One region of the Paenibacillus sp. VTT E-133280 genome, then DNA from elsewhere that is predicted to be linked to it. Evidence: riboswitches for the same ligand, from Rfam matches in the RefSeq annotation. Region 1 holds a riboswitch; each other region holds the start of a gene.

Region 1 (9,206 bases):
CTAGAACCGCTTCTGTTCTCATCCATCCAGGTGAAAGTGGAATAACCGCAATACCGTCATCCTTTAACTCCTTCGACAATCCGAAAGCCATACGTAAAAGTGCATTTTTAGAAAGATCATAATAAAAGTTGCCTAAATATTTATAATGATCCCAGAAGGTTGTATGGATAATTAGACCACCAGTTTTTGCCTTGCGCATGAAGGGGATTGCGTAATAATTTGTGATCATTTGTGCTCTCACACCGGCATTAAACATATTGTCCCAATGAGCTGTAGGTAACTCCCAAAAAGGCTTCTGCTCAATAGTTAAATCATTGCCTCCCCATACATTGTTAACTAAGATATCGAGTCGCCCCTTCTCTTCAGCGATTTGACGGATCACTGCTTCTGTTTCCTGATCCTTCGTATGGTCACATCGTATTACCGCACCAGAACCCCCACTCTCTTTTATTTCTCTAAGTACACTATCTATACTCCCCTTAGTATGTTCTGTGGCGGATATATCTGTGGTCCTCCCTGTAATATAGACAAAAGCGCCTCTTCTTGCTAATTCTAAAGCGATTCCCCTCCCTGCACCTCTGCTGCTCCCGGTAACCAAAGCGACTTTCCCTTTCAATGTCATAGCCCTCAACCCTTTCCACATAAATTCGGATTTCAATATTCTGTGATCATTCCTTACGTTTTATAAGTATAGCCCGTATATATGACATCAACTGACATATATAATATAATCATGATTTAGAAAAGATTAATGGTGATCGTCCAATAATTAATTCGAGGAGGCACAATAGCCTAATGAGAGCCGACCGTTTGTTATCTATATTGCTTCTGTTACAAAATCGCGGAAAAATGACTTCTAGAGAACTGGCCCAAATACTCGAGATATCAGAACGAACTGTGTTTCGTGATATGGAAGCATTAAGTGCTTCAGGGATACCCATTTTAGCTGAACGTGGCCGTGAAGGAGGCTGGATGCTTACTGAAGGGTACCGAACCTCCCTAACGGGAATGAAGCCACAAGAGATTGGTTCACTGCTTCTGTCCACTGACGCATCTATATTGAAGGATCTGGGGATACAAGACGATTTCTCTTCCGCTGTTCTCAAACTAGAAGCTGCATCCTCACACCGAACTAGTAACCCAGCACATCACCTAAGCGAGCGTATTCATATTGATGGTGCTAGTTGGCATCCTTCAGATGAGACTTATCCGTTCCTTTCTGTACTGCAGGGAGCACTTTGGGAGGACCGTAAAGTTAAAATCACTTATCTCCGGAGTAATGAGACTACAGTCCGTTTCATTGATCCTCTTGGGTTGGTTGCAAAACGCGGTGTATGGTATGTCGTAGCCAAAAGCGAGGATGAACTAAGAACCTTTCGTGTGTCCAGATTAGTTAACGTTGTGGAGACTCATGAGGGGTTTAAAAGACCTGATGACTTTGATTTAAAACAGTACTGGGAAGAGTCCACCATGGCCTTTAAAGCAGCACTGCCAAAGTATCAAGTAAAGCTAAGGGTTAGAACATCTGTCTTAAAAGAATTACAGCGAGAAAGATTCGTCTCTGTCCAATTGATAGAGCCAACCAGCAATGCAGAGTGGGTGAACGTAGATGCCGAATTTAATACGATCGAGTCTGCCTGCCGGATAATCCTTTCTTTTAGTCCCTCAGTTATTGTACTTTCACCACAAGAACTTTTAGAGATGGTAAAGTCTGCTATCACAAAAATTTCCGCTATTTATGAGGATTTTTGACACGAAATCTAAAGAACTACTCCTAAAAGAAGATTTATGTCAGTTCTTACTATAGACCAATCACCTTTAAATCCCATATAATAACACCAATACATAATATTAATAAGGAGGACATTATACCAATGAACTGGATGCATAAACTTCCGTTAAAACAAAGAATTGTTGCCGGATGTTATCTCATTGCCGCACTATTTGCCATTCCTGTTTTAGTTACTTTTATGATCTTAGGCAACATTATTTTGGGTATTGTTCTAATCGTTGTTCTTGCTGCTTTAACTTTACCCGTGGCCCGCTTTATCGAGAGAACGCTTACATCTTCTTTTGATGACATCGCGAATGTATCTCATAGTATTTCTAAAGGGGATTTTACTAGTAGAGCTGACGAGAACGGGTCTATGGGGGACGTAAGTCGTTCCTTTAATACTATGATTGACAAGCTCAAGAAGATTTTGACAGAAGCATCGCAGATCACGCGCCAGGTTATGGATGCAAGCCGTGGAATCGAAGATAAGAATCAGAACTTGAAAATTGTCATGGCACAGGTAGCCTCTTCGTCAAATGAGCTAGCTCTTGGGGCAAATGAAATATCTACGGATATCGCTGAAATGACAGAATCTATTAAAGATATTGAGAATAAAGTCTCCAATTATACGAACTCAACGAAAGAAATGAACAGACGTTCAATACATACATTAGAACTAGTTGAACAAGGGCGCCAATCCGTAGATACTCAAGCTGAAGGCATGCGCAAAAACATCCAGGCTACTCAAAAAGTAGCGGATACTATCGAGGCCTTGTCTCATAATGCTCGCGGAATAACGATGATCACAAAGACCATCACTGAGATCGCTGAACAGACTAACCTGTTATCGCTGAATGCCTCCATCGAAGCAGCACGTGCCGGAGAACATGGTCGAGGATTTGCAGTAGTCGCACAGGAGGTCCGTAAGCTTGCCGAAGAATCAACGGCTTCAACAAAGGAAGTCTTTGGTTTAGTTCGGAGCATTGAAACTGATATTAAACAAGCGATTGACAATATCGCTATCAACGAAGAAGTCGTACAGGTACAGAATGAGATGATCACTCAATCTGCTCATATCTTTGCTCAAATTGTACAAAGTGTGCAGTATATTACCGAGCAGATCTCTTCCTTCTCTTCTGAAAGTGATCTTATGCTGGAAAGTGCCTTGAAAATCTCAGGTGCAATAGAAAATATATCTGCAATCACTCAGGAAACTGCTGCTGGCACCGAAGAAGTATCGGCTGCAATGAATGAACAAATTAATGCCCTGCAGTCCGTCGCAGAAGAAACTGAGAAAATGACACAGGCCGTATTTAATCTACAGAAAACGATCCATATCTTCAAGTTTTAAACAACTTGCATAACGAATAAACCAAGCCATAAACCGTCCTCTAAGTTTGTCTTAGGGGACGGTTTATTTTCTATTATTTCATAGGTTTGACAAGACTTTCGTCAAAATTCGAGTTAATTTGCGATAATATATTGACAAAGGATGATCCCAAGGAATATATTGTAAAGGAAAATTCTTCTTATAAATTTTAAATTAATATAGGCAAAATCTTCGAAAGAGGATGACGCAAAACCATGGATCTACAGCCTCATTTTTACTCTGAGGCCATGATTGCCAGGTTGCTAAGGACCCGGGACGGCTGAACTATTGTTCAGTCTTTACGGCGATTTACGCCACCAACCTGTGCCCTTTTTCGGAGCACAGGTTTTCTATTTTTGAGTTTATTGATCAATCAGAACACTTCGAAAGATCAATAACATAATAAATATTAATCAACTTGTGAGGTGTATCTTTTGAAGACAGTCGCAGATTATATGGCGGAAGCACTACGTAACCTCGGAGTGACCCATTCTTTTGGGATCATTGGTAAATCGATTTGTCCCGTAGTTCTTAAGATGGTAGACTATGGTATTGAATTTATTCCAGGGAGACATGAATCCAGCTCCGGATTCGCAGCAGCTGGATACGCGCTGAAAACTGGTAATCTAGGCGTAGCATTTGGTACTTCTGGTCCAGGCGGAACTAACCTACTTACAGCAGCAGCACATGCGAAAGCCAACAACTTGCCAGTGCTGTTTATTACGGGCCACCAATCTATTAAAGAGCTTGGAATCCCCCAATGTCAGGACTCTTCCTCTTACTTAGCTGATTTAGCGGAGATGTTCAGACCTGCCACCTTGTTCAGTAAACTTATTGAACGCGGTGATCACTTTAGTACTATTTTTAATCATGCGATTTCAATTGCTCTTAACCAACGTGGGCCTGTTCATCTTTGTGTGCCGTTTGATGTACAGACAGAAGGATTGGAAGAGTGCAATATTGTAATTCCCGAACGCGAATCTCTAGTAAGTCTAGCGAATATCGACAGAGTAGTTGATGCTATCAATGCCTCAAAGAATCCTTTGATTATTGCGGGTAAAGGGGTCAATCGATCTGGGGCGCATAGCCAGCTTATTCAGCTCGCTGAAACTTTTAATATACCAGTAGTAACATCACCTGGTGGTAAAGGGGCTATGGTTTGGGATCACCCACTCTATCATGGTCCTATTGGTGTTGGAGGTTGCACCCACGGGGATGACCTGTTGAATAAAAGTGATCTATTTATAGTTCTAGGATCACGATTAAGTGATATGACCGTCTGTAACCTAAAACGGGAGAATCACCCGACAACATTAATTCAATTTGATATTGATCCGACCTTTGTTGGAAAAATCTTGTTCTCCAAAACGATACCAGTCACTGGTGATCTACGTGATAACCTAGTGTGCTACCTAAATCATATTGATCCTAATCATATTACTAAACGTGAAGCTATCCCTTATGTAGATTATTCAGAAGAGCTTCCCAGTCTGAAGAATCTTTCCCTTGCGTCTATTATGAGCACGATGAGTGATCTGATTCCTGACAATAATACAGTATTTGTTGATGACGGCAGTCATGGATTCAATGCTGCTAAATGGTACAAGGTTAAGAAACCAGGCAGTTTTGTATTTGATGCTTATTTTGCTTGCATGGGTAATTCTATCGGTATGGCTATTGGTGCAAAGGTTGCAGCTCCTGAAGAAACTGTCTTCTGTATTACAGGTGATGGCTGTTTTATGATGCTAGGTACAGAAATAAACACCGCCGTCTGCAAAGATATCCCTGTCATCTTTATCGTAGTAAATAATAAGCAACTCGATATGGCGCTTAAAGGGATGGAAAAAACTACTGGCCGTATTGATGGAACGATATACGAAGTCCCAATGGACGTTGTGAAATTTGCCGAGTCTCTAGGAGCGACAGGCTACAAGTGTGAGACTGCGGAACAATTCTCGACTGCAATTAAGGACGCCGTTGCTCTTAACCGTGTTGCAGTTATTGAATTATTAACAGACCGTGATGAAGTCCCTCCGACTGCACACCGTACTTTGAACCTAAATTAGGAGGCTCACTATGAAAGATAATGTTAACAGTGGTCTGAACCACTTCACGAATCTCTCAGGAGACTATGGCGCTAAAGCACTAGCTCCGATTAAGGAACATTTCCCTGACTTGGCAGAATTCATCATGGGTAATGCGTATGGAGATATTTTTCAACGCAATACCATTGAAGCTGACTGGAAGGAAGTCTCTGTTATTTCTGCTCTAATTGCAATGGGCCAGTTCGATCAATTAGGAGTTCATTATGTTATGGCTCTTCGTGTAGGAGTTACTGTAGAACAGCTCAAAGGGATTCTACTACACTTAGTACCCGCTATAGGGGCACCTAGAATCATCACAGCCTTTAATATTCTTCTTGAAACCATAGAAGAGATCCAATAAATAATAATTCGACATAAATATACACATTTCGTCTTTATTATTGTGATTTAAGAAGATAGATTACTATAGGAAAGATCGAACGTGGAGATAAAGTTCTGTCCTGGACAGTGGGCGCTGGATGGAAAAACGTAACATTTGTTATTGAATATCAAGCGTTACAACATAAAAAGCGGCAGGCCAAGGATTAACCTTATGGTATTCTCCCCTCATGGTTGACAGTGAAAAAAGAGCACATGGTATCATGTGTTTAACACAGTCGACCGGAGGGGATTTTTCATGGCTAAAAAAGGGCAGACGTTTACGAAGTATTCAGAAGAGTTGAAGAACGAGGCGGTTCGACTTCACTTAGAGGAACATATGAGCTATTCACAGATTCTAGAAAAACTCGACATCAAGAGTGATGCTCAGTTGGTGAGGTGGATACGTAAATTTAAAAGTGGGGAGACCTTCGAGGACCGACGCGGAAAAGGTGGAAGGAAACATTTTGACAGTAAAGATGAAGAAATCGCGTATTTGAAGGCACAGGTCGAATACTTAAAAAAGCTCAATCCCAATCTACATGGGGAGGGAAGTTGGATACAAATACCCGGTGCCAATCCATTCAAGAAATGAGCGAGCGATACCCCATTGTTTGGTTGTGCAAACTGGCTGGATTGTCCCGGGCTGCATACTACAAATGGAAAAAGACCTCTGACCTGCGGGAAGCACGCCAAGAGAAGGATGCGAACCTTAAGGAACATATCTTAGCCATTCATCGGCTACGTCCTGCCTATGGCTATAAGCGAATGCGTACAGCGCTTCGCAAAGAGGGGTTTCCCGTAAACCATAAGAAAGTTCGCAGGTTGATGAGAGAGCTAGGCATCCAATCGGTGATACGCAAGAAACGCCCGTTTGCCGGGCGTAAGCCTTCTGTCTTATTTCCAAACGTACTCAACCAGGAATTCACAGCCCACGCTCTTCAGCAAAAGTTAGTCACGGATATTACCTATATCCGTACAGGCCACGAATTTGTCTACTTATCTGTAGTGATGGATCTGTACAACAACGAGGTTGTGGCTTGGAGAATCTCTGTCCGTAATGACTTGAAGCTAGTGGTAGATACTGTGAAATCTCTTCAAGACTCAAAGGCTCTGCTGCACTCTGACCAGGGCTTTCAGTACACGACTCGGACGTATGCCCAGGTTTTAGAGGACAAGGGTTTGGTCGGTAGCCACTCCCGCCGGGGGAATTGCTACGACAATGCTTGTATAGAGTCATTCTTCTCTCACCTAAAGACCGAAAAATTGTATTTGGAGAAACCCAAGAATCTTGAAGATGCTGAACATTTGGTTAAGGAGTACATCCTTTATTACAACAAGGAACGCTTCCAGAAAAAACTCGGCGACCTGTCTCCGGAAGAGTACCGGAACCAGATCGCCGCTTAAAAGGCTTCTTTTTTACTGTCTACTTGACGGGGCTATGACCACTTAGCTTGCCGCTTTTTATGTTGATCTGGTCTTTAGGACTCGCTAGCAAAGAATAACCCCTTTTCAGTTAGCGCACACCTTATTTCATCAAGCCCTTTTGGTCCCATCCCATGGAGTGCCCGAAGTGCAGGCTTTGAAAGTCCACTCGGTAGATCAGATTCTGTTCCGTTAACCATGGACATATGCATCTCCCTGATTACTGATATCTTTCATGTTTTTCCCAACCCATGGTACGCGCTACAGCGTCTTTCCAGGCGTTGTAACGTCGTTCACGCTCATCTATACCCATTTCAGGTGAAAAAACCCTCTCAGCTTTGTTAAAGCTTTCTAGTTGTTCTCTTGTCCAGACTCCTGAGGTTAATCCAGCCAGAAGTGCTGCCCCCAGCGCAGTCGTCTCCGCATATGTAGTTCGAGTCACTTCACTCCCGAGGATATCAGACTGGAACTGCATCAGCAAATCATTACGAACAGCTCCCCCATCTACACGAAGTCCGGTCAATGGCATGCCTGCGTCTTTTTCCATCGCCCCAATTACATCTCTAGACTGAAATGCTAGCGACTCTAACGTTGCTCGTACCAAATGTGCCGAGGTCGTCCCTCTTGTCAGACCGAAGACTGCTCCACGTGCGTACATATCCCAATAAGGTGCACCTAGTCCAGTAAAAGCAGGAACGACCACAACCCCTTCGCTGTCCTCCACTTCCCGCGCTTTGTCTTCTGAGCCTGCTGGCTCCGCTATGAGGCCTAGCCCCTCCTGAAGCCATTGTACAGCCGCTCCGGCTACAAACACACTGCCCTCGAGTGCATAGTAGAGTTCATCCCCCATTCCCCAAGCTACAGTGGTCAACAATCCATGACTGGAGACTACAGCTTCTGTACCTGTATTCATTAGAATAAAGCATCCAGTTCCATATGTGTTTTTGGCACTTCCGGGTTCAAGACAAGTATGTCCAAACAAAGCAGCCTGCTGATCTCCCAATACAGAGTGAATAGGTATTTCTGCCCCGAACCACTGCGCATCTGCTGCTCCAAATTCACTACCGGACATTCTCACTTCCGGCAGGATGGAGCGGGGTACACCAAGCTCTTCCATCAGCTCTTCGTCCCAGCAGCGCTTATGTAGATTATATAGCATTGTACGCGAAGCATTAGTTACATCAGTAGCATGTACAGCTCCACCAGTAAGCTTCCAGATTAGCCAGCTGTCTACGGTCCCAGCTAGTAGATCGCCATTATTCCCCCGCTCTCGTGCGCCGTCCACATGATCAAGAATCCAGGAGAATTTAGTTGCAGAAAAATAAGCATCCACAACGAGTCCAGTCTTGCTAGCAATGAGTCCCTCTAATCCCTTATTCTTGATCTCTTCACACAGCTCTGCAGTACGTCTGTCCTGCCACACAATCGCAGGATAAATCGGCTTACCCGTTGCTCTATCCCAGATTAGGGCCGTTTCCCTCTGATTTGTAATTCCAATAGAAGATATTCCCTGAGGTGTTATCCCGCCCCGAGTAATCGCATCTCTTGCAGCTGCAAGCTGTGACGCCCAAATTTGCTCTGGGTCATGCTCCACCCAGCCAGGGTGTGGGAAAGATTGTTTAACCTCGTATTGCCCTTGTGAGACGATTCTAGCGTCCTTATCGAACACTATGGCTCGTGAACTAGTAGTCCCTTGGTCTAAAGATAAAATCATTTGCTGGCCTCCCAAGCATAAACAATGAGATATGTTCCACGATGAACAAGATTAATGTGTTTGTTTCAACAAAAAGCACCTCTGCTGTCAGAGGCGCTATCACACATTGTGTTTGGAATTACTGTTTTTCGACAGGAAGTCTTAGGGTAAAGGTTGTACTTTCGCCCAACTTACTGGAAGCTGAAATGGTTCCGTGATGCGACTCAACAATATTTTTAACAATCGCAAGCCCAAGTCCCGTTCCACCTGATTCTCCCCGTACACGTGCCTTATCGGCTTTGTAGAAACGATCAAATATATACGGCAGATCTTCCTGCGGAATGCCGACGCCTTCATCCTGAATTTTAATTTCAAAATAGCGACGCCCTTCTAAGACACAAGTTCCTGTATGAACTGTGATCTTCTTGCCACCCTGCGTATGACGAAAAGCATTATCGAGCAAATTGGTTAAGACCTGCTCAA
Region 2 (9,206 bases), on a different contig from region 1:
TCCGACTGTAGCCGGAAACTGCATATTTTTCTGAAATAAGGTTTCCTCGGTCTGTTAAACATTCTATATCACGCTGGAATTACTTCTGTGCAACAAAGGTTTATACTGATTTGCTCCGATTTTGGTGTACATAGGCACTTTTTTCTAGGCTCAAGTGTTATAGAAGATATAAAGGGTAAGGAGGTGCTTACATCGCCACAGGATTTGTTAGACCCCAAGGAATTGGAAGAGTGCATAGCTAGTGTGCAAAAAGGCAATACCGACCAATATGCTTTTATTGTCCAAGCTTTTCAAATGCCGATCTATCGCTATTGTTATCGTTTGTTAGAGAACAAGCAGGATGCGGAGGACGCAGTTCAGGATATTTTGGTAAAGGGCTATCAATCTATCCATCAATACAAATTGCAAATGCATTACTCGGCATGGCTTTATCGTATCGCGTATCATCATTGTTTAAACCTGCTGCGCAGACGCCGTTTGCAAAAGCGGGTCATGAGTATCTTCAAGCCTGATTTTATGTCTGCAAGTCCTGAACAAGAGCTGGATGATCGGTTGTTTAATCCCTCATTGTCAGCCGCATTAACACAGTTATCGCTGGAAGAGAGGAATATGCTTATTTTGCGGGTCTTTGAAGAGAAGACTTATGCAGAGATAGGCGAAATTCTTGGGGTCAGTCCGAATGCACTGACGAAGAGAATGAACCGGATCAAGCGGAAGGTGCAGGAAGCTATAAAATTGGAGGAGGAGATCAAATGGAACGAACCACAATCAGCGATGAATACCAAGATATAATCTATGCCTCGGCCGGCAATGAACTTCTGGGTAAAATCGATGTAGAAGAGAAGGTCATGGGTCGTATCCATGGCATATCCTCTCGAAAGCGGGCTTTTTCGCTGCGGATGATGAATAAAACAACGGCAATTGCCAGTATGTTAGCATTGTTCCTGCTGATCTCTGTGACAGCCTATGCTGCATCGGAATATATCCAGATCCGCAATAGTGAAGGCGTAGTGAAGGTCCAGCATGTTGCCCCGAATGAATCGGCAGGAGTAGCCTCCTATGATAAATATGCGCAGCAAGCCGATACATTTGCTAAACCGGGTGAGCTGATTGCATATTTGATGAACAACAAAGCAGGTGCAGAAGGCATGGCGACAGAATTGCAATTTAAGTATAAAGAGCAGCGGATAGGCGTATACTCTGATTTCTTAAAGGAAATCAAACGGACAGAGGCACCGATGCTTCCTGCAATGGCATCAGGGTATGCTTTTAAATATGGGGTTATATACCCTAATTATCCGACAACGGATGCAGATAAGAAAAGTTCTCGATACCAGGAGACATTACAAGATCTTACAGCCCAGGTGAACAAAGAGAAGGGGAGCCATAATATATTTATGAAGGCTATTCCATGGTCGGAACCAGGCTGGATCAGTGCAATTTATTCGAAGAATAATGCTTTTATAAGTATCTCTGCCACGATCATGCATGGCGGGAAAGTGTTCGTGGAGCAAGAACCTGAGAATCAAGCGGATAAGATTGTAGTAGCAGGTACGGAGGTTGTTTATAACAAAGTAGTAAAGAAAGAGGTCAGTTACGACTATCTGAATTGGTATAACGAGAAGCAGGATGCGTATTATACGCTCACTAGCTACGGAGATAAGATTTTGACCAAGGAGCAATTTCTTCAGGTGGCTAGTGAGCTGCTGAAGTAGATTCTTGTAGTTTTGTAGTTGCATGCGCTAAGTTAGTTGTACTATATACAATTAAAGTTAACTAATACCTTTATATAAGCTCTGTAGTTGTATTTAATACAGCTATTGATGCTTAGATTAGTGGAAATAAACGTTTTTGCGGATTTTAGTTGTAGAGAATGCAATGAAGGAAGAGGATATGGGAGATCAGAAATAAATAAGTGTACAAAATGCAGTTAGATCATATGCAAGGTAGGTAGCATTGCTGACAGCGCCGGGCTTTCTAAACTAAGGATTCATGATTCACCCTGTACTTATGAAATACTTCATCTCAAAAGTTGATTCAGATATAAAAGAAGGTATCCCTAATGCGAAGCTTTAGGGATACCTTCTTTATATTCTTAAGTCGAAAGATCGATCAGGGTTAGCCTTCCAGCAGCAGTGCTTCTGGATCTTCCAGCAATTCCTTCACTTTAACAAGGAAGCTAACCGCTTCAGAGCCGTCAACGATCCGGTGATCGTAGGAAAGGGCGATGTACATCATTGGGCGGTTAACGGTTCTTTCTTCGTCCAGCGCGATTGGGCGCAATTGAATCTTATGCATCCCTAGAATACCCACTTGAGGGGTATTCAGAATCGGGGTGGATAACAGGGAACCGAATACACCACCGTTTGTGATGGTGAACGTTCCGCCTTGTAGCTCGGAGAGGCTGAGTGTATTGGCGCGTGCTTTGGAAGCGAGATCGCCAATTTGGCGTTCGATTTCCGGGAAGCTTAGGCGATCCGCGTCACGGACAACCGGAACCACCAGACCTTCCTTAGCTGCAACTGCAATGCCGATGTCGTAGAACTTCTTAACGACCAGATCTTCACCGTCGATCTCAGCGTTCAGCAGTGGATAGGTCTTCAGCGCTCCGATCACAGCTTTGGTGAAGAAGGACATGAAGCCTAGTCCAACTTCATGCTTCTCTTTAAACGCATCCTTTCGGCGCTTACGGATGTCGAGGATCGCGGTCATATCCACCTCGTTGAAGGTGGTCAGCATGGCGGCAGTTTGCTGCGCTTCAACTAAGCGGCTGGCAATCGTGAGCCGTCTGCGCGACATGCGCTTGCGCTCCACGTGCTTGCCATCGTCCGGCGCGGCTTTGCTCGCTGCCGGCTTCGCTGGCTCCGGCTTGGCTTGCGCCGCCGGAGCTACCGGTGCAGCGGCCTGTGGCGCTGCTGCACCATGGCCCGACACATCGGCCTGACCAATCCGGCCGATAGGATCACGGGCGCTAACATCGCCGAGGTCGATGCCGCGCTCCCGTGCCAGCTTGCGTGCGCCCGGCGATGCCAGTGCAGCGGGGCTTTCGCCACCCGCTACAGCGACTTCGGGCGCTGCTACAGGTGCGGCTGCTGCGCTGCCGCTTGCCGGTGCCGCTTCAGGCGCTTTGCTCTCAGCGGCCTGCGGTGTACTGCCGCTAGCGGCTCCAATGATGCCGATGGCTTCGCCCACGGCTACGTTCTCGCCCGCTTGACGCAGGATGGAGGAGATGACACCCTCCACCTCCGCACTAATTTCCAAATTGACTTTATCCGTCTCTAACTCAGCAAGCACATCACCTTGACCTACCGTGTCGCCTTCTTTAACCAGCCATTTGTAGATGGTTCCTTCGGATATAGATTCTCCCAGATCGGGTACTAAGATTTCTGACACAGGCCGTTACCTCCCCAAACATAATGGTTTACGCTATTGTGATACCATCCTCTTAAGAGGATGGTACAGCTGTTTGTACTTGTGAATTTGCTTTTAGGGCCTCTGAAACAATTCTACGCTGTTCAAAGCTATGAACATCTGCATAACCACTCGCAGGACTGGAACGTTCAGGACGTCCGATATATCTTACGCTAGTGTTGTTCGGTGCGATGGCGCGTAACCGAGGTTCGGTATAACTCCATCCGCCCATATTCTTCGGCTCTTCTTGCACCCAGACAATTTCCTGAAGGGATGTGAAGGAGCTTAAGTGAGCACTCAGTTCAACTTCTGGGAACGGGTAGAGTTGCTCCAAGCGTAGTACATGTAGCCATGACCAATCTTTGTCTGAAGCAGCCTCTAGCTCTGTTTGGATGTCGATAGCTACTTTACCGCTGCAGACTACTAGACGTTTGACCTCACCTGGTTTCTGGCCTAGCAGGGGCTCTGCTAACACAGGCTGGAATTGTCCGGAGGCGAGCTCAGTACCGGCAGATGTGCTGCGCGAATTACGAATGAGACTCTTCGGCGTCATAATCACCAGTGGTTTAGCGTCTTCCTGTCCACATAAAGCAGCTTGGCGCCGCAAGACATGGAAATATTGAGAAGCGGTGGTCAAGTTGGCAACGGTCCAGTTCTCTTCCGCGGATAACTGCAGGAAGCGTTCTAATCTACCACTGGAATGCTCGGGTCCCTGTCCCTCGTAACCATGCGGTAACATGACGACGAGGTTGCTGCGCTGCGTCCATTTCGCACGTCCGGCGGCAATGAACTGATCAAATATAACCTGACCTGCATTGGCGAAGTCGCCATATTGTGCTTCCCAGATGACGAAAGTTTCTGGTGCGAACACATTATATCCATACTCAAAACCTAGCACAGAAGCTTCAGATAGCGGACTGTTATATACGCCAAAGGAAGCACGGGAATTACTTAGCTGATGAAGCGGAGAGAATAATTCTCCAGTTTTGCTGTCGTGCAGTACTAGATGGCGGTGTGCAAAGGTGCCGCGCTGTGCATCCTGACCGCTAAGTCGAATTGGCGTTCCATCCTTCAGGATGGTAGCGAAGGCGAGAGACTCGGCGAGTGCCCAGTCGACCTTTTCACCCTCATTCAATGCATCCTTGCGACGCTGCAGAATACGTTCCAGTTTCGGATAGACTTGGAATCCATCAGGTACGGTCAGTAGCTCACGATTAATCTCTTGCAGACTGGAGATCGGTACGGCTGTTGTCCCTGCCGCTGAGCGCTCTGTTTGAAGAGGAACGAAGGCTTTTGGTTCTTTTTTCTTGTGATTGCCTTCCTTCATACTATCGTATGCACGTTGCAATACGCCTTCTGTTTCAATGTGCATCTTTTGTACATCTTCAGCTGTAAGGATTTTCTCACGCTGTAGCCGCTCCGCATACACCTTGTAAACGGTTGGATGATTACGCACCTTGCCGTACACGATAGGTTGCGTAGTTTCAGGATCATCCATTTCGTTATGTCCATGACGACGATAACCGATGAGATCAATAACGAAATCCTTTTTGAATTGATTGCGATATGCGCTAGCTAAACGAACAGCTGATATACAGGCATCGGGATCATCAGCGTTGACATGGATAATTGGAATTTCATATCCTTTTGCGATGTCACTCGCATAATGCGTTGAACGGGAGTCTTCACTTTCTGTCGTAAAGCCGATCCGGTTATTAACAATGATATGGATCGTCCCGCCATTCTGATAACCTTGAAGTTTGCCAATATTAAGTGTTTCTGCAACAATTCCTTCACCTGGAAAAGCAGCGTCGCCATGCATTAGCACCGCTATAGCTTTACTGGTATCAATCTTCGGCAATCCGGCTGTGCTCCGATCTTCTTGAGCAGCACGAGTGAAGCCTTCCACGACAGGATTGACGAATTCCAAGTGACTTGGGTTATTCGCTAGTGTTATTCTTGTGCGTACGGTTTCTCCTTCGCGAACAGCGCGGTCTGCACCGAGATGGTATTTCACATCACCCGTCCAGCCATAGTTAATGCCTGTAGAGCCTTCGGAAGGGAAAAGCTCCTTGTTTGGAGAATGATGAAACTCTGAAAATATAATATCATAAGGTTTGCCCAAAATATGTGCAAGAACGTTGAGGCGACCACGATGCGCCATGCCCATCAGAATATGCTCTGCACCGTCATGCGCAGCAGCGCGTACGATTTCATCGAGCATCGGTACGAGAGCGTCATTGCCTTCCAAGCTGAAACGCTTCTGACCCACAAAGGTTTTGTGGAGGAAGGTTTCGAATTGCTCGACTTGGATCAGGCGGTTTAGCAGCTCTTTACGTTCTGTATTATTTAAAGGCGCTGGTGAGCTTGTGGATTCTGCCTGTCTGTTCAACCATTTCAGTTCTTGTTCTTCATGCACATGCCCGAATTCATAGGCGATCGTCTTGGTGTAAGCCTGACGCATACGCTGAACTGCATCCCATCCGGTATGCACATCATTCGGGGCATTCTCCCAAATGAGCGTGGCAGGTAGTGCGATCAGATCCTCACGAGTCAGCTCATAGGTTTCGAGTTCGAGATATTTAGCCATGGGATTGTGATCACGCTCAAGCGGATCAATATCAGCGGCCATATGGCCATATATACGAATATTAGCGATTAGCTTGGAAGCTCTTACTGCCTTTCTAAGCCATTCGGTGTCTCCCGAAATGCGAGGCTGTGGAGCCGGTTCGCTGTCCGGTGTTAGGGGTGGGGGACCCGAATTTGTAAAAAGCTCGCGATAATTATTCTCTACGGTGGATGGATCTTTCACAAACTGTTCATATCTTTCTTGAATGTAGCCTAAATTGGGTCCGTAATACTTACTCCAAATGGATTCGTTATAGGGCTCTTTGGCTGCCATGAATACATCCTCCTTAACGGATGAACTCCATACGTGACATTTTGTGTCAACGCTTACTGGAGCTGTGATGATTGCGGTTTCATTTCTCATCTTATTGTGCTACTTTCCACACGTGTAATCAATTCATTCTTTCGTCCAATACGTTCGCAAAATGGTATGGGTTAGCTTGTTCTAATGAAAAGAACGCTGTTTCTTCTCATTACCCATTCCTAAGGCCCACTAAAATGATTCTAATATCCTTATTTTTAACTAATAGGGAAGGAAGCATCATTATATTGTCTTAATTAATTTTATGAATAGGACGAGTATCGTGTTAATAGGACAAGATATCACAGAAAAGAGCTTCTATTTTTTGTTTTTTAATGGAAAAACTAATCAGAAATCGACACACTTTTCCACTTTAGTATAGTATAATGTTATTGCAGTTAGCGTTTTTCATCCTTTTTGAAGTAGATCCTTTCGTGTAAAGGGTCCAGTAAAAGGTAAACCTGCCGAAAGACAGGGGCACAAAGTCGCGGGTCTAAGGTAGAAATACTATGACAGCCGGATTGCCTGGGGACGTAAAATCTTAGGAGGAGATTTTTTGGACAAGTCCAACCAGGGAAGCAACAGAGAACAGCAGGTTATTGATGTAGACGTAGAGTGGGTACATTTATTATTAGCAGCTAAGAAGGCTGGCATAAAGGCAGATGAAATTCGTCGATTCTTTCAGGAGAAGACTGTGCAAGCCGTGCAGTAATACATTAGAGCGTTATATACCGAAAAAGGGCATGGCGATAAATCGCTGTGCCCTTTTTCTATAAGTTGTACACGATACATGGTTAGAATATAAAACGCCTTCGCCATCCATGTTAGGAGGGCGAAGGCGTTTATGTTTGATAGTATGAGTAGAAGAGGATCTTATTAGATCAGATGAAGGATTAGTCCTTCTGATCCAGGCGCCATTTCTGGTAGTCCAGAAACTCCTTGAATTCGCGTTTGCTTATGCCTGAGGCCATAGCTTCCTGCACCAATCGGAACCATTCCGAATCTAAAGGCGATTCCTCAGCATCATTAGGCTCTCCATAGAGCAAAGCATGGATGGATACCTGAAGCGCATCGGCGATCTTTTCGATAAACTGGATGGAAGGATTGGATTGGATGTTTCTCTCCACATTGCTAAGATACGATTTAGCAACATCCGCTCTGTCCGCAAGCTCAGATAGGGAGAATCCCTTTTCTAGGCGGAGATGCTGGATACGTTGGCCCATATTTTGTGCCACTATGCTGACGCCCCTCCGTATTTTTTGTTATTAGTATAGCAAATATCGATAAATTCGACAAAGTTTATTGTAAAGAGAAGAGCAGCATCTACTTATCCGCTTTCCGGAATAAGAATCTGCTGCTCTTCGAATGGAAGACTTATTAGATTAGTAGTCAGTTCCTTTGCCTTGTTTAGCAAAGAAATCCCAAGTTAGTGTTAATGAATCCTTTTGGAAATAGTTTTGATCTTGGCCATCATCAACAAATTCAAATTGGACTGCGAATGTATCATTAGTACCGGCTTTAATTCCAGCTGCTTCACTGAGTAAAAACTTTCTTTCTACGATATCAGGGGACAAAGCTTTCAAATCGGCTAGTGTTGTTTCATAAACTACTTTATCGGCTTGAAATATATTACTCTTATCAAGATTTGTTAAGAATTTAACTTTAATGGATTTACCTAAATCAACACCGTTGTTGTTACCGCCCACATCATTAACGGAGTAGCTTGTCTTAAGAAGAACAGATCCGATATCGAGGGAACCGTCATTTTTTAATTTGAAGGTTTTAAATACAGTATCACCTGGCTTCAGGTTTGCGATATTTACGATAACAGAAGGGTCGGAGTTCAAATCGAGTGTACCTGCAGCGAATGTAGAAGTGTTTTGTGCAGTGTCACTAAAGTAAGCGAAGGTTCCTCCACCAATCAATGATAAACCCAGTGCTGCAGATGCTACGCCAAGACCCAATGTTTTTTTGATACCCATAATTAAAATTCCTCCTCGGTTTTTGTGGTTTTTTTATAAAATTTATATATTGTAACTTCCGGTTCGTAAGCGGAAGCGGACAATCAACGGATTACTGTATTTCAGTTGGGGGTGGAGAGGTGGGCAGTATAGCAGCATTTTTCTTTTCGAGTGCAGCTACAGCCTTCCATGATGAGTACAGGGCATAGAGCAGGAGCATCAAGCCTGGTACGATCATGAGCACGACACTTCCAGCTTTGGAAACTGCGAAATTCATAGCGTAACCTACGTAAGGTACGGTAACCCCGGTATACTCAGCTACAACATTCGTTGAACTGGTAGGGTTCATATCAGGCGCATCATTGTTATCGCCTTTCGTACGATACATGGCTTCACCAGTAGCGTTGTTCATTGTTGCTTCCACAACACGGTGAGTAATGAGCAGGTTTTCTTCATTTCTAAAGGTGATAACATCGCCTTTTTTGAAGCGATTCATATCTCCTCCGGGTTTTAAAGCGACAATCGATCCGGTGTGAATTCCTGGTTCCATCGAACCTGAGAGTACGGATTTGATCTGGTATCCGAAGAAGGCAGGTTCACCGCCGGAGGCCTTTGATAAAACTACAGCTACCACCAGCAGGATAAAGATGACAAGCATGATGCTCGATAATGTATTGTTGATCATTTTTTTAATCCGCATATTATTCTCCACCTTTGTCTTGTTGAGGGGCCGCAGGAGCTGGTGTTGCTGCCGGTGGGGAAGAGGTTGTATCTTCCGCCTTTGGCGTCTCCTGAGGAACCTTTTGCTGTGGTACATCTTGTGGAATCGTTGGCTCTTCACCAACTCCCGGAACGACTGGGTTAGTGGCTGGGGCTTCAGGTTGTTCTTTATTTATGTTTTCTGG
Region 3 (4,709 bases), on a different contig from region 1:
ACTGTTGGTGTCGGCGTCACTGTTGGCGTCGGCGTAGGAGGCGACTCTACCCCTTCATATGGATACCAATGCATCTGCACACCACCAGCAAATCCTTTCGCAATCAATGTCCCATGCAGTTCTCCGGAATTATAAGTTACTTTTGCAAGCGGAGCTAGAATAGTTCCTTCTATTGTTAAACTTCCAATGTTTACAGTGCTAGCTTCATAAAAATTAAATAATACCTTGTTAGGGCTGCCTCCCCAAATTTGAAAGCTTGGAATTTCAACTGAACTTCCGCTAACGTTAACGATAACTGTGGCGTTATTTGCAATATTAAACTGTAAGCCATTAGCACCAACGAAATCAGCAGCACTTAGATTAAGAACGTTAAATGATTCCGGAGCATCAATTGTTATTTTCCCATATTCCTTTTTGAAAGTTCCGACTGTAGCAAGTGAAGAGAATTCATTAGAACGTCCAATAAGATATTGCTCTTCATAATCAAAATCAATAGGTGTCCCTTTTCTCGCTGGTTCTTTAAGATCTACACCGTTTCTGATAAAAATACCACCATGAACGGATGCTCCATGAACAGTCCCATTAGTAAAAGTGATGTCATTGCCAGCAATAAGGACATCTCCACCTGGATTATCCTTGGATACGCCGTAATTCTGCAAAGTAATATTACCTTTGGCCGCCAGGCGCCCGTGAACCTGATCATTAGATTGATTGAAGTCACCAAGGATAAAAGTATTAAAATTTCCTGCAATGCCTAACACAGGTGTAGGAATATACGGAAGCACAGGCCCTGCCGCACTGACCAAATAACCACCTCCAGAAAGCCCACTACCCACCATCAAAATCCCCGCTATTACTAATGAGAGCAACGGTTTCATTCTTCTTTTCAAAATGCGCACCTCCTAAAACTATGATTTATAATTAAACAGAATAATTACCAGAACTCTAAAGAACCTAATAACAAAAAAAGACCGCCAAAAAAGAAGTAGAATTCCCTTCTCATGGCAGTCGGACGGTCATAGTGTCTTTTAGACACTTTAGACTCCTGAACTTTGCGTCCCACCCTTTCAGGCGGTTTGCTATTATCATGATTATATATGTATAGCCTTTGCAAATTAGAACTAGTAGCTTAAGCATCCTATTAAATAATGGTCTATGACTTTTAATACTTTGGAACTAACAATAGTTTAGCGCTCCATCCCCACAATTGTCAATCAATTCCTTTTGATATTTACACGCGTAAGCAAGCACAAAAAAAGCGCCAAAAGGCGCTTCACACAAAGGTTTTCCTTCAATTTTAAAGTAACTTTATCCAACCTAATATCGATATCCATAATGGAATACTTAGAATCAAACCAAATACCATTCCACGGGCGAGACTTCCTTCCTCTTTCATCCAAATTCTCCCTTTATATAAGTCTGAAGCATTAATTTTTATTATTACAATTTTAATATATTTTATTCTTTCTAATTTAGTTGTGAATTTAATCACATTGGACTAGCTGTTTAGAAATACCATTGATTATTTTTGGAATATCGGGGTAGAATACGAATATACGTTCCCATTAGGGGTGATGAGATTCATGCATAGAGCTGAAAGCAGGGACAATATGCTGGTGAAATCTTATTTATTGCTTCCGATGATTTTATCAGCTTTCGAACGGGACTCCGCCATTCTATCTGCACATTTACGAACACCCGCCCCCTATCTGGAGGTTCTTGAAACAGCCGCAGCAGTTGCTACAACAGATTTAAGAGATGTTCGTTCAGAGATGAGAAAACGGGGAATCAAGGTTTATGAGCAGAACAGACTTAATGCAGGGATCGAAGCCAAATTTATATGTCGTGGATACCATGAACGAATGCTGCTATTAAACGACATTGTCGCTGCCCAAGCTGCAATTCATATGCGCAGATATCTCGGTCTGGATATTTCATCTTTCAAGAGCTATGAAGAGCAGTATCAGATTAAGTAAAGCCGCGTAGAGGCTGTCCCCCCCCCATTTCCATTAGCGAACAAAAAAATAGGCCTTACCATGGGAGTTGGCAAGACCTGAGAGATTTATACCACAAAACACTGGGGGGTGTTTGGTGTCTTCAATATAAACCTTGAACCTGAAAATAAGATGATGCTCACATGAAAATTACATTAAAAACATCAATTCGTCGCTTAGACTATCCGCTTGACACTTTTGATTTCCAACCAAAGATGCCCACTTCGCCGACAGAAAAACCGACCGATGGATAGTTAGCCACGAGTGCTTTGAACTAATTGTTTTAAAATGATATAGTGGGTTCGTTGCTCGCAGGATGACTTGATAGCTGGTTGTAAAACATAATAAAGTCGAGACCTGAGTACGGAGAAGCAATAGGCGTTTGCCTTTTCGTTATATTTTCTGAAGGAGGGTAATAGCCCATGAGTGATGAAATCTGTATACCACCTGGCATTCACCAGAAGGACACTAGCTTCGGCTACACCTTGTCTATCATTAGTGGTAAATATAAAATGACTATTCTCTACTATCTCTCTGAAAACAAGATCGTGCGATTCAATGAACTGCAACGAGGTATCGGTACAATACCTTTTAAGACGTTAAGTGTTATGTTGAAAGAACTGGAAGCGGACTGTCTCGTCAGGCGCGAGGAATTCCCCCAGATTCCCCCTAAAGTTGAGTATTCCTTGACTGAGAAGGGCCAATCGCTTATTCCGGTGCTGGATATGATGTGCACTTGGGGAGAGAAAAATTCCGTTCCAGCCGCGCAAGAGATAGCAGTACCGTTTACGATTTAGCGACGACTTATGACAAAAGCAGCATTTCCATTAATGAAAATGCTGCTTTTTGTTTCAATTCTAATTACATATTATCGATAAATTCAACATAGCCTTGCGAACTGATGTCCAATTTTTTTAAATAATCCGTACTTCCTACCGTCTCAGATTCCGTACCATAAATGGCATAGAAGGAACGATAATCAGCGCTGCAGTAAACAAAAGTCGTGTCAAAGGGAGATAAAATACGGTCAAGCCCGTAGCCGAGTTTACCATCTTCACTGAAGTCTTTTTCACTTCCTCCGGCAGTTACAGCTAATGCGATTTTACGATTTCTTAATTTATCACTCTTCGAGCCCTATGCCCATCCGTAAGTAAATACTTCGTCCAGCCACTTTTTAAGCTGAGGCGGACTACTAAACCAGTAGACAGGGAATTGTAAGACGAGCTTATCATGCGCTTCAATTAGTTGTTGTTCCTTTTCCACGTTGATTTTTTCATCGGGATAGGCTTTGTACAGCTCATGTACCGTATATTTGTCTGGATATTTATGGAGTTCTTCGATCCAGCGTTTATTAACAACGGATGTTTCGATGTTTGGGTGCGTAACGACAACAAGTGTTTTCAATGGTGTATCCTCCATGTTTGAATCAGATTTAGGACTTGAGTTATACCTCCCATCACGCCATCGCGTAAGTATGCACTTTTAGTTCACGTACTTACCTTAAGGTAAGCATTGCAACCTGTCTGCACGTATATTGACGTACAGTCTTCGGGGCGATTCTCATCTTCGGTGTACACCCAAATATCACACAAGAGAGACTGGTTCATTCCATCATCAATGTTACACTGGATACTTATTCACATGTTCTCCCCAGCTTACAAGAAGCAGCCCTTCGAGGGATCGGCGACTCCATTCTTGAAACGTGCAAAGAGGTCGGGATTACGAATGATCCCTCACTTTACTTGAGTAAAGGTTAGAAGGATGTTAGAAGATAGGTGATTTCAAGACAAACGGCGCGGTTCGGGGATCCCCGAAAACCGCGCCGTTATTCCATTCTTAGAGATGCTGGTGAAGGAAATTGAACCCCTGGGCTACACCAGATTAAGGCTGATATAACTCTGTGGAAGCACATCCTCAAGCTCCAAACAAAACATCCTTCTCATTTTATAGCAAGATAGTCTTAGAAATAATTACAAGGAGGATAAACAGTACCAAGATTGCACCGGTAGATGTAAAGGCTCCTCCGATACCGCCACCATATCCGACACCACCAAAGCCAGCAATATTTTCGCTCATTTTAAATTTCCTCCTTTGTATTTAAGTTCATCTTAGCTTATGAAATCCACACTATAGTGCTTGGGTAAATAGGTAATTAGATATCTATCCATTTAAAGCCCCTACCGTAGGCAAAGATTAGAAGGATGTTAGAAAATAGATGATTTAAAGACAAATGGCACGGTCCCGAAATCCCGGAAGCCGTGCCATGCGCAATTCTTAGATATGCTGGTGAAGGGAATTGAACCCCCGGCCTACGCATTACGAGTGCGTTGCTCTACCCCTGAGCTACACCAGCTTAAAGCTGATTTTTCTGTCAAACAAAAAATATTATACAACTTCCACCCAGAAACGCAAGCCTATTTCTCTCTATTTCCCTGCTCTCCCGAACTGCTATTCCATCTGTAGTTTACGCTCCACAGATTCCAGCTTTCCACGGCTAGTAGAGGGTTTATCTCGGCGGTCGTCTATTTTAAGTGAGGTAGAGACACGCTCTGCACCTGCGGCAAAAGGAGACTCGTGCAGCGCCTCGACTGCAGCAAAAATACGCTGAAGAGGCCCTTCGATAATTGTACCCATGGATGTAAGCTCATAAGTAATCCCTTCTACCGTCTTCAGCACTCGCTGCATATCCGCAACATAGCTGCTAAGGCTCGTACT
Region 4 (9,206 bases), on a different contig from region 1:
AAGCCATGTCTGGCAAAATAGCTACTTAAGTCTAACCCCAGCACTTCAGAGGAGAACTCCACCAAATACTGCTGCTTGGAATTGTCGCCGTTCGGAAGGGAGACCTTCCGCTCGCGGTACAGCTTGGTCAGTTCTGTCCAGTAACCCGGATGCGCCAATTCTAACTGCCAATAGGCACCAAGCTGTGCAAATAAGCCCTGCTGATTCATAACCACTTTATTTTCTTCGATTACATATTTATATATATCACTTTCAAAAGGAATACGAGTATCCATCGAGTCCGCATAGACTGACATCAGCATAGACACCATATTATTGGTTACTTCACCATATTCTCGTTCGCCCATCGCCAAGCGATGCCCTATTTCATGATTCAATCCCCAGCCTGGATAGACTTTGTTAAAATCACCTAACATTGTCCCCACGGTTCCAAGTTGTATCCCTGTATGGTCCCCCGCTGCATACATCGCACCATAAGGCTGCATCAATCGGATATTCTCACGAATTAGCTTGGCATCATGAATCACACTACTGCCATCCAAGCCATAGAAGTCAAAGATCGTCTTCATCCAAGTATCATAGCCGGTTACGGTACCCAGCGGATCATTTCCTTGCGTAATAAACATGTTATAAGCTTCTGTCGCAGTGCCTGTGAAAATAACATGATCGCTGACCATTTCCACCACATCAATGAGCTTGCGATCTTGAACATTCGGATGCGCTGCCTTATCTTCATCTATTTTTTGTTTATAGGTGGTTAAGAAGGCTTTGAATTGTTCAGGATCTGTAATCTTGGTCATCATAGGGATCTTGGTAAGCCCCTCGAACCGGATCATAGGTGCTTTACCTTGTTCCTCCGCTGTATATGGATTGACGATATACACTGTACCGCCCTTAGTCACTTCATGTGCATAATAACTATTCGTCGCAAATTCAGGAACGGTTATTGTGTTTTTACCTGGACGCAATTTCACACTGCTAGCCCAAACGTTCCAAGCCGCCTCTTGTTGAGAAAAGACTAAAGAAGGCAATTTATCGCTCGAAGCTGCGTCCACATAAACGTTGATCGTATCTCCAGGCATTGCAACGAGACCTGTAGGCTGGTTGTTCGTACCGAAACCAATTCTCAGGTTTTCTTGCGCATGCTTTTTCATATCTCCACGTTGTTCCGCCTCAATGATGGTGCCTTCGGTTTGAATTTCACCATTCACTAGCTTCTTAGCTAAATCCAAAGAATCTTTCAGGATTGGATAGAGCGGATGTACTTTTGCCGCTTCTTCTAATTCGTTGATTGCTTCGACGCTATTATAAGCAGGAACAACCGCACTCATCGTGCCATCTGTGAAAATACCATTTACAGCTTCACTTACTTTATCCTCTGTATAAAATCTAAATTCGGCTGCAAAGGGTCTGTTGATATTGGCTTTTGTGAACTTGAATTTCAATCTTTTAAACTTCGTAGGTTCAAATTTAAACTCCAGAAAGTCATTCGTACTAGTCGCGGTTCCGCTAGATACGAGCTGGAAGGTCTCTCCCTTACTTGTTTCTGATGCATAAATTTGAAAAGCCTCTGGGAAGCCTTTGCGGTTATCTCTAGCCAGGAAAGCCACTCTATCTAATACTTTCGCTTGCGCTAACTCAAACACAACTTCATTCGTGAAGCTGTCGTCATTGTTTTTATTGGTTTCCCAGTGTGTATTCGGTTGGTCATCGAGCATGTATTCCGGTTTCGTACCTGGGTAGCTTCCGCCGTTCACCGTTACTTTTGATACGTTTGAGTTGGGCATTCTATAAGCTTCGCTATAGGCATTTTCATATGCTGTACCATAGCCTTTTAGCTTCGAAACCTTAGCCGCTGTTGCCTCTATTTGATGATTCTCCAGAAGTACTTTTGCATTCTCTATATCTGCTTGAAACTGCGCGTACAGTGGATGTGTCTGCACTTCTTGTTCTAAAGCCGTTAATTTCTCCATCGTATTAAATGCTGCGCTAACTTGACTCAAGCTGTCATCTGTGAATAAATTTTTCATTTTAGCGGATACGGCATCTTCTTTGTAAAAAGAAAACTCAGCCGCACTCGCCCAATCTTGGTTAGCTTTTTTGAAGACAAATTTAAGTCTCTTAAAGGTTGCCCTGTCAAACTGCACCTCTACTACGTCACCTGCTCCGCCTTTATATTCTCCAGAGGATACTAGCGTATAATCGCCTGCATCCGTTGTTGAGCCATAAATATCAAATTCCTGGGCAAACCCCTTACCCTTTGCGCTGGATTGTCTTGCAGCATATACAATTCTATTTAATTCAGTGGACTCATTGAATACAAAGACAACCTCATTCGTAAACGTTGAACTATTCGGTTTGCCCGTTTCCCAATGCGTACTCATATCGCCATCAATAGCCTTAGCTATAGGTGAACCTGAGTAGTTACCACCGTTATTGGTAATGGATTTAATATTCGCAGGATTCATTCTAAAAACATCATTATAAGCGCCTAGGATAGCCTTGCCGTACAGATCAAACGGAATAACTGACGCATTGCTTATTAGGTCAGCCTTGCTTTGTACTACAGTGTTCACTACAGTTACCTTGCTTACATCACTTGCTAAAGCATAACCTGCCTCACTCGAAAAGCTAGCTAACATGGCTGCCGATGTAGCGATTGCAATCATTTTTTTCATCTTTTCTACCCCCCAGATGTAATATGAATCTCTTCAATGCCTAAAAATGGGCACAAAAAAAACTACCCCGAAAGAGTAGCTTGATTGCAGCTAAAGTTGCATAAAAATTAAGACTTAATTTTTATTAAACCTTAAAAACAAAAAGCGTTATACACTCTTTGGCAGCTGGCTGACAATAGTCGTGATAACCTTAGTCCCTATAGCTTTGCGTCCCTACATTTCCATAGGTTTGCCTATGAAGTTTCGATTACATTACAAAGGTTAACATAACTATGCATCTTATTGCATGATTATTTGGTATGAAATTGATATTTGATCGACATAGGTAATTGCAATCAATTTCCTCTAACTGATCGATATTATTTATCAACTGTCCCAGACGAAGAGTGATACTTTAGGACTGGAGGAGCGTTCAACCTCCAAATAGTCGCCGAAACCAATTCCACACATCACCTGTGATCGGAATTAACCCAAAGCCATGCTCGCCAACCGCGATTAGACCATATGCCCATTGTCCAATAGCTACGGCTCCCCCAGCAATCCGTCCTATGGCTACCGCTCCAAATGCCGTATCCCCTATGGCGACAGCACCCAACGCTTTTTCGGCTATCGCGATCGCTCCTACAGCCACTCCTGCAATAGCAATCGCCCCAGCTGCGAAGCCAAGCCAGCTAAGTGCTATCGCTCCAAGTGCTAACCACATTCCTAGTGATATTGCACCCACGGATAGAACCCCTACGCTTATCGCACCTATGGAAATCAAGCCTACAGCTATATCTCCAATAGCAATTAATCCAACAGCTGTCTTCACACGAGGTCTGCTGCCATAACCCTGACCAGAGTAGCGACCTAAATTGCTGCGAATACTTACCACTGGAAATGAGGGAGAAGGCCACTGATAATCAATCTCTCGCCCTTCCCAGCCCCTGGAATCTGCCCAACGTGTGATGTATTTATGCCATTCCATATTCATCCGACCCCCTTCTCAATTACCTAAATTGTACAGCCCCGGGGCTCACCTGTAATCAGACTCTGACCTGAATTCATCTCATCCTCTAGACGGAGATCTACTCATTAGGATCACTGTTTGGGAATAGGGTCAGGTTTTCCAAATAAATATCCCTGAAACAACTGATAACCACTCTGCTTAAGCCATTCAAAGTCCTCTCTAAATTCCACTCCTTCTGCTAAGGGAACGGATTGGATTTCTAATGCCTTTTCTAAAAACTGTTCTGCTACTTTCTGCTTGCTCGGATCACTAGACACACCCTGAACATATTTCATATCCAGCTTCATGTAATGGGGTTTAAGTGCCAATAACATCTCGATTGTGCTGAAGCCTTCGCCAACATCATCTAGAGCGTATTCAAATCCCCGATCCTTGTAATATGTCAAAATAGCTTTCAAATGAGCAAGGTCATCCACTTTCTCCGTCTCAACAACTTCAAAGACAAAAAGAGAGGGATCTACGCCTAATTGATTGGCCAATTCAACTGTTGATCTTAGGCAGAACTCTGGAGCGTAGATCGACGTTGGGATAAAATTAATAAACGTTTTTTTATTTAAGGGTGCAGCACATTTTACAGCAGTCATTCTACATAACCGGTCTAAAGCATATAAACGGCCACGATTGCGTGCCGCCGTAAAGATCTCATTAGGATAGATAAGGGCTCCATCTTCTTTTTTAAATCTGGATAAGACCTCATATGCAAAAATCTCTTCCTTTGCATTCACGATTGGCTGGAAGTGACAAATCACTAACCCCTTAGTGATAACCTCATCAATCCACTCCATATCAAGTACAGTGGGCATCTCGGATAGAGGTCTCCATGTTTGGTCATCTATACGGAATTCAATCTGCTTCGACGCCATATGATCATTACAGAAATCCAGAAAATCCCGCGCCCCAGCCTCTTTAATCGTAATCACATTTTCTTCTACCTTATGTATCGTATTGCTTCTACTCAAATGATGAATAACCTCAGGTAACATCCTTAGATTAAGCTCGCCATGAGCCTTAATTTCAAAATTCAGCTCTCTTACTACACAATGATTACAAGCCACATTCATAACCCCTTTCATCTTCGATTCTCTTAAAAAGCTCCCAGAACTACTATTCTCAATCAAAATCCGTTTACTCCAGTAAGTACGACAGGTCTAACACGGTTAACTGTTGATGTTGAATCTCAATAATCTTTTGCTCTTGCAGATCTTTAAGCACAAGGGTAGCCGTCTCCCTGAGCGTTCCGATTATATCCGCGAACTGCTGATGGGTCAGCCGGAGATTAATCCTCATCTCGCCTTGCTCCTCTATCCCGAATATTTGGTATAGTCTTCTTAGAGTAAAAATTGCACGCGCTCTCGCAGCATGAAATTTCATTTCGGGTAATAACCGATTCGATAAAAATAAACGATCCATTTGCAGCAGCATCAATTGTTCCTTAACTAACGGGTAGTGTATCGTTCATCGCCACCGCTGATATCACTCTTGCATTGGAGGGATGGATCACATCCAGATCGCCAAAGAAATCCCCTTTTCCAAAAAGAAGCTTCCATCTCATTATTCCTTTCTAAAACACGCCATAGTTTTGTATACCAACATACAGATAATAAATCATTATCCTGTTATATTCTATCGTAACGATTGCCAATACCAATAACAAAGGAGAACCTTCTATGAGATATAATTTTGACGGAAAAGGACTTACAGAAACGCCAGAGATCGTGTTTGAGAGCAATCCTCTACTAGAACTGAGCATGTACAACAACCATATTAAAGAGATTCCCGATCAACTCTTCCTTCATGATGAATTAGAGGTACTAAATTATGCGGGTAATGACATCGAACGGTTATCCGAGAACATCGGTCGTTTAGTTCACTTAAGAATGCTTGATTTAGGCCATAATCAACTCAAGGTATTGCCGGAGAGTATTGGAGAACTACGGGGGTTGGATTCTTTTCTATACCTAAGTAATAATCAGTTCGAGCAGCTGCCGGAGCAGCTTTGTAATCTCCAGAAACTCAAGTATCTGAATGTAACAGATAATAATCTCAAGCAACTGCCTACTCTTTTAGGCGCAATGAGCAGTCTAATTGAATTGCGGCTATATTACAATCAGCTAGAAAGTCTGCCAGATTCAATCACACAAATAAAAGGGCTAAGAGAGATCCATCTGTATGGTAATCAACTGGTCTTGTTACCCGAGCATTTGGGTGCTATAGAAGAACTTCGGATACTTGATTTAAATGATAATCGAATCACTGAACTACCTTCATCCATCGGTAAACTAAGCAAGTTAAGAAAACTGAACCTTCGAAAAAATAAACTGAATCAGCTGCCTGAGCAAATAGGTCAATTAAGCAGCCTTGTTGAGCTTGACCTAAGAGATAATAACCTGCAAGAAATTCCGAATTCCCTTCTACAACTAGAACGATTAGAGAAACTGGATCTCCGATGGAATCACAGCTTGAAGGAAACAGACATTTTAGAGCAATTAGAGCAAAGAGGATGTATCGTCTATAAATAACAAAAAAGCCCCCTGTTAAAGAAGCTTTTCATTCAAATCTATGAAGTGGGTAACGCGGTTTCTCCCCTGTTCTTTAGAGGCATAGAGCGCTTGATCAGCTTTTTGCAGCAGGGTGTTTTCTGAATCGGCTGGAATAAATGTAGCTACACCAATGCTCACCGTTATCCGGCCCATTTCCCAAGTTGAATACGCGATAGACTGCCGTAAATTCTCAGCTATAGTCCTTGACTCCGAGATGTCTGTATTAGGTAAAAGAAGTATGAATTCCTCACCGCCATATCTAGCCGCAATATCCTCTTTACGAGATTGCAGTTTCAAGATACTCGCCATTTTCTCCAGCACATAGTCACCTGTCTGATGCCCATAGGTGTCGTTCACTTTTTTAAAATGATCAATATCTATAATACACAGCGAAAATGCTGTTTGAACTTGGCCGTACCCTACAATTTGCTCTTCCAGCTTCTCTTGAAGAAACCTTCTATTCTTCAGCCCAGTCAGCTTATCTGTATTAGATAACTCTACTAAAACGGCATTCATCTCCAGCAGCTCGGCTTGTTTCTGTTCAATTTCTAAATGAATTCGCTTGAGCTCGGCAAGCGCCTGATCCTTTTCCCAATAAGCCACTTCTATTTGCTTCTTGGCAGACCGAAGCTCCAGCTCATAGTCAATACGTTTTCCCATCTGTACCAGGATACAATCAATGACCTCTACACCTTCACACTCGAGCCTTCTGCCATTCAATAAATAGGGAACCGCTTTACCATCACTATCTTTCAGATTTATAAATAACTCTTCCACCTGTCCATTAAGATTAATAAAAGGATAGAAGTATGAATGAAAAATAAGCTTGTTTGCCGTAGACATGATAGATTCAAAATGCTTATGCACCAAATCAACCTGTTTATACCCCATACGGTCCAAAAACGTCTGATTTACATCCTTGATTATTCCTTCATGGGTAATAGAAACATAGCCACAAGGCGCATATCTTAATCGGTCATCCATGATCTAAATATCCTTTCAACACAGCATAATCTCATCTAGCTTACGTAAGATATTCATTAATTAAAGTGATGGTCTCCTCAGGATGGCTAATGTGTGGGTAATGCCCTTTAGCCTCCATTAAACGGAAGGTACTATTATTCAAGTGTTTATGTAGATATTCTCCAGCCGCTATAGGTACGATACTGTCATCCGAGCATTGTAGAATAAGTGTAGGGATTGTAGCCTTAGGTAGATCTTCCCTATGATCTGAAAAGAACGTAACTTCTGCAAATTCCCTTGCAATAACAGGATCTGCCGAGATAAAGCTGCGCTCCAGCTCTTTCGTTAACATCGGGTCAGGGTTGTTCATAGCAAGAGGTGCCATAAAGCTAGCCCAGCCAGCGAAATTCATCTCCATCATCTCCAGAAGCTCAGTAATATCACTCTTCTCGAAGCCTCCGAAATAAGTATTCCCCTCATTTAAATAACATGAAGAAGGACCTATCATAATCATTTTATCAAAATAATCCGGCCGCTCAATCGAAGCAAGCATCCCGATCATAGAGCTAATCGAATGACCTATAAAAATAATATCTTTGAGTTCCAACGTTTCGATGACATCCAATACATCCTGTACATAGCCGTGGAGCGTATGATATTTATCTGTTGTATATGCACTTAAATCAGAGTTACCTGAGCCTACATAATCAAATAGAACGATTCGATATTTCTTCTCAAAAGAGGGCGTAATAAACTGCCACATGCTCTGGTCACACCCAAATCCATGTGCAAAAACAATGGTTCGTTCTCCTTCTCCAATCACTTTCACGTGATTCCGCACCCTAACATCGTTCATTTCATATAACTCCCTTTATAGTTAGCATTCTCTCTATTTTGAAGGGTTGGCCTGGAAATATCAAGCGCATAAAAAACTCCGCTAGAGTAATCTCTAGCGGAGTTTTTATGCTATCTAATTTTAGAATGCAGAAGTCCATCCCGCATCGGCAGCGAGGACTGCTCCGTTTACAAAACTGGAGTCATCGGAAGCCAGGAACAACGCAACTTGTGCGATTTCTTCGGGTGAACCCACCCGAGGAATTACAGCCTGTGTAAGTTGAGTACGGCTCATGCCGAACTCATTAATATTTTTCATAGAAGCACTAATGTTAGTGGCAGTAGCTCCTGGTGCGATGGCATTACAACGAATGCCTTTGTTGGCATACATAAAAGCTGTATTTTTTGTCAAGCCTACTACTGCATGTTTGGAGGCAGTATAAGTTGCTCCAGCATGAGCACCACTTACGCCACCTGTAGAAGCGGTATTCACAATAACGCCCTTTCCTTTTTCGAGGAAAATAGGTAGCGCTTTACGTGTGGACCGCATTACACTTTTGGTATTGATGTCAAAGATAAGATCCCATCTCTCATCATTAATATCACCAACTGGCTCAAATCCATCCATAATACCCGCATTATTCACTAGTATATCTAGCGTTCCATATTCATTTACTGCGGTATCAATCATGTTATTGATATCTTCGACTAGAGCAACATTTACTTTTAACGCCTTAGCTACTCCACCATTACTAACGATTCCTGCTGCGACTTGTTCCGCACCTTCCAGGTTAAGATCGGCTACTATTACTTTAGCACCTTCTTTAGCGTACAACTCTGCGATAGATTTCCCCATACCCGATGCTGCTCCGGTAACAACTGCAACTCTGTCTTGAAGTTTCATGTTGGAAGTCTCCTTTACGTTTATCTATAATGTATTAATATATAAAATCTCTAAAACGATTAAAATTTATTCTACTTAAGTTTAATCATCTGCAATTTAACTATCAATATACAAACGGGACACCAAATGTTCATAAATAAATATAAAGCAGGATTGTGTTGAAATAGGGTTAGAAAATAGACAGTTAGGTGGTCTTCTGTTGCTTAAAAATCGAAGAACAAGTAAATCGAGGAAAGAACTAAAAAATGCATTGATATTACTCATGGAAAAAAAGAATT

What was found. Region 1 has a riboswitch for cyclic di-GMP ahead of CA600_RS10205 (thiamine pyrophosphate-binding protein). Riboswitches for the same ligand answer to the same signal wherever they lie in the genome.
Region 2: another riboswitch for cyclic di-GMP. It lies ahead of CA600_RS07700 (anti-repressor SinI family protein); the one in region 1 lies ahead of CA600_RS10205 (thiamine pyrophosphate-binding protein).
Region 3: another riboswitch for cyclic di-GMP. It lies ahead of CA600_RS28350 (choice-of-anchor A family protein); the one in region 1 lies ahead of CA600_RS10205 (thiamine pyrophosphate-binding protein).
Region 4: another riboswitch for cyclic di-GMP. It lies ahead of CA600_RS00665 (NPCBM/NEW2 domain-containing protein); the one in region 1 lies ahead of CA600_RS10205 (thiamine pyrophosphate-binding protein).

Annotation. Positions count from the first base shown of each region.
Region 1 is NZ_NFUX01000017.1:50,133-59,338, forward strand. It holds gene CA600_RS10190 (SDR family NAD(P)-dependent oxidoreductase) at 1-622, opposite strand, end outside; gene CA600_RS10195 (helix-turn-helix transcriptional regulator) at 796-1,752, shown strand; gene CA600_RS10200 (methyl-accepting chemotaxis protein) at 1,875-3,125, shown strand; cyclic di-GMP riboswitch class I at 3,316-3,411, shown strand; gene CA600_RS10205 (thiamine pyrophosphate-binding protein) at 3,569-5,209, shown strand; gene CA600_RS10210 (carboxymuconolactone decarboxylase family protein) at 5,220-5,588, shown strand; one part of gene CA600_RS10215 (IS3 family transposase) at 5,865-6,123, shown strand; one part of gene CA600_RS10215 (IS3 family transposase) at 6,123-7,012, shown strand; gene glpK (glycerol kinase GlpK) at 7,251-8,744, opposite strand; gene CA600_RS10225 (ATP-binding protein) at 8,863-9,206, opposite strand, start outside.
Region 2 is NZ_NFUX01000012.1:39,063-48,268, forward strand. It holds gene CA600_RS07680 (RNA polymerase sigma factor) at 184-792, shown strand; gene CA600_RS07685 (hypothetical protein) at 753-1,715, shown strand; gene odhB (2-oxoglutarate dehydrogenase complex dihydrolipoyllysine-residue succinyltransferase) at 2,119-3,393, opposite strand; gene CA600_RS07695 (2-oxoglutarate dehydrogenase E1 component) at 3,446-6,313, opposite strand; cyclic di-GMP riboswitch class I at 6,785-6,869, shown strand; gene CA600_RS07700 (anti-repressor SinI family protein) at 6,897-7,052, shown strand; gene CA600_RS07705 (helix-turn-helix domain-containing protein) at 7,234-7,563, opposite strand; gene CA600_RS07710 (TasA family protein) at 7,723-8,322, opposite strand; gene sipW (signal peptidase I SipW) at 8,414-9,001, opposite strand; gene CA600_RS07720 (hypothetical protein) at 9,003-9,206, opposite strand, start outside.
Region 3 is NZ_NFUX01000101.1:125-4,833, forward strand. It holds partial or broken gene CA600_RS28350 (choice-of-anchor A family protein) at 1-890, opposite strand, end outside; cyclic di-GMP riboswitch class I at 1,001-1,091, opposite strand; gene CA600_RS28355 (hypothetical protein) at 1,584-1,976, shown strand; gene CA600_RS28360 (winged helix-turn-helix transcriptional regulator) at 2,417-2,791, shown strand; partial or broken gene CA600_RS28365 (NAD(P)H-dependent oxidoreductase) at 2,856-3,398, opposite strand; gene CA600_RS31595 (YjcZ family sporulation protein) at 3,939-4,070, opposite strand; tRNA gene CA600_RS28370 (tRNA-Thr) at 4,276-4,347, opposite strand; gene CA600_RS28375 (MTH1187 family thiamine-binding protein) at 4,443-4,709, opposite strand, start outside.
Region 4 is NZ_NFUX01000001.1:152,428-161,633, forward strand. It holds gene CA600_RS00665 (NPCBM/NEW2 domain-containing protein) at 1-2,678, opposite strand, end outside; cyclic di-GMP riboswitch class I at 2,836-2,922, opposite strand; gene CA600_RS00670 (hypothetical protein) at 3,091-3,645, opposite strand; gene CA600_RS00675 (EAL domain-containing protein) at 3,759-4,760, opposite strand; gene CA600_RS31060 (helix-turn-helix domain-containing protein) at 4,813-5,109, opposite strand; gene CA600_RS00685 (leucine-rich repeat domain-containing protein) at 5,355-6,206, shown strand; gene CA600_RS00690 (sensor domain-containing diguanylate cyclase) at 6,222-7,211, opposite strand; gene CA600_RS00695 (alpha/beta fold hydrolase) at 7,252-8,046, opposite strand; gene CA600_RS00700 (SDR family oxidoreductase) at 8,167-8,928, opposite strand; gene CA600_RS00705 (TetR/AcrR family transcriptional regulator) at 9,128-9,206, shown strand, end outside.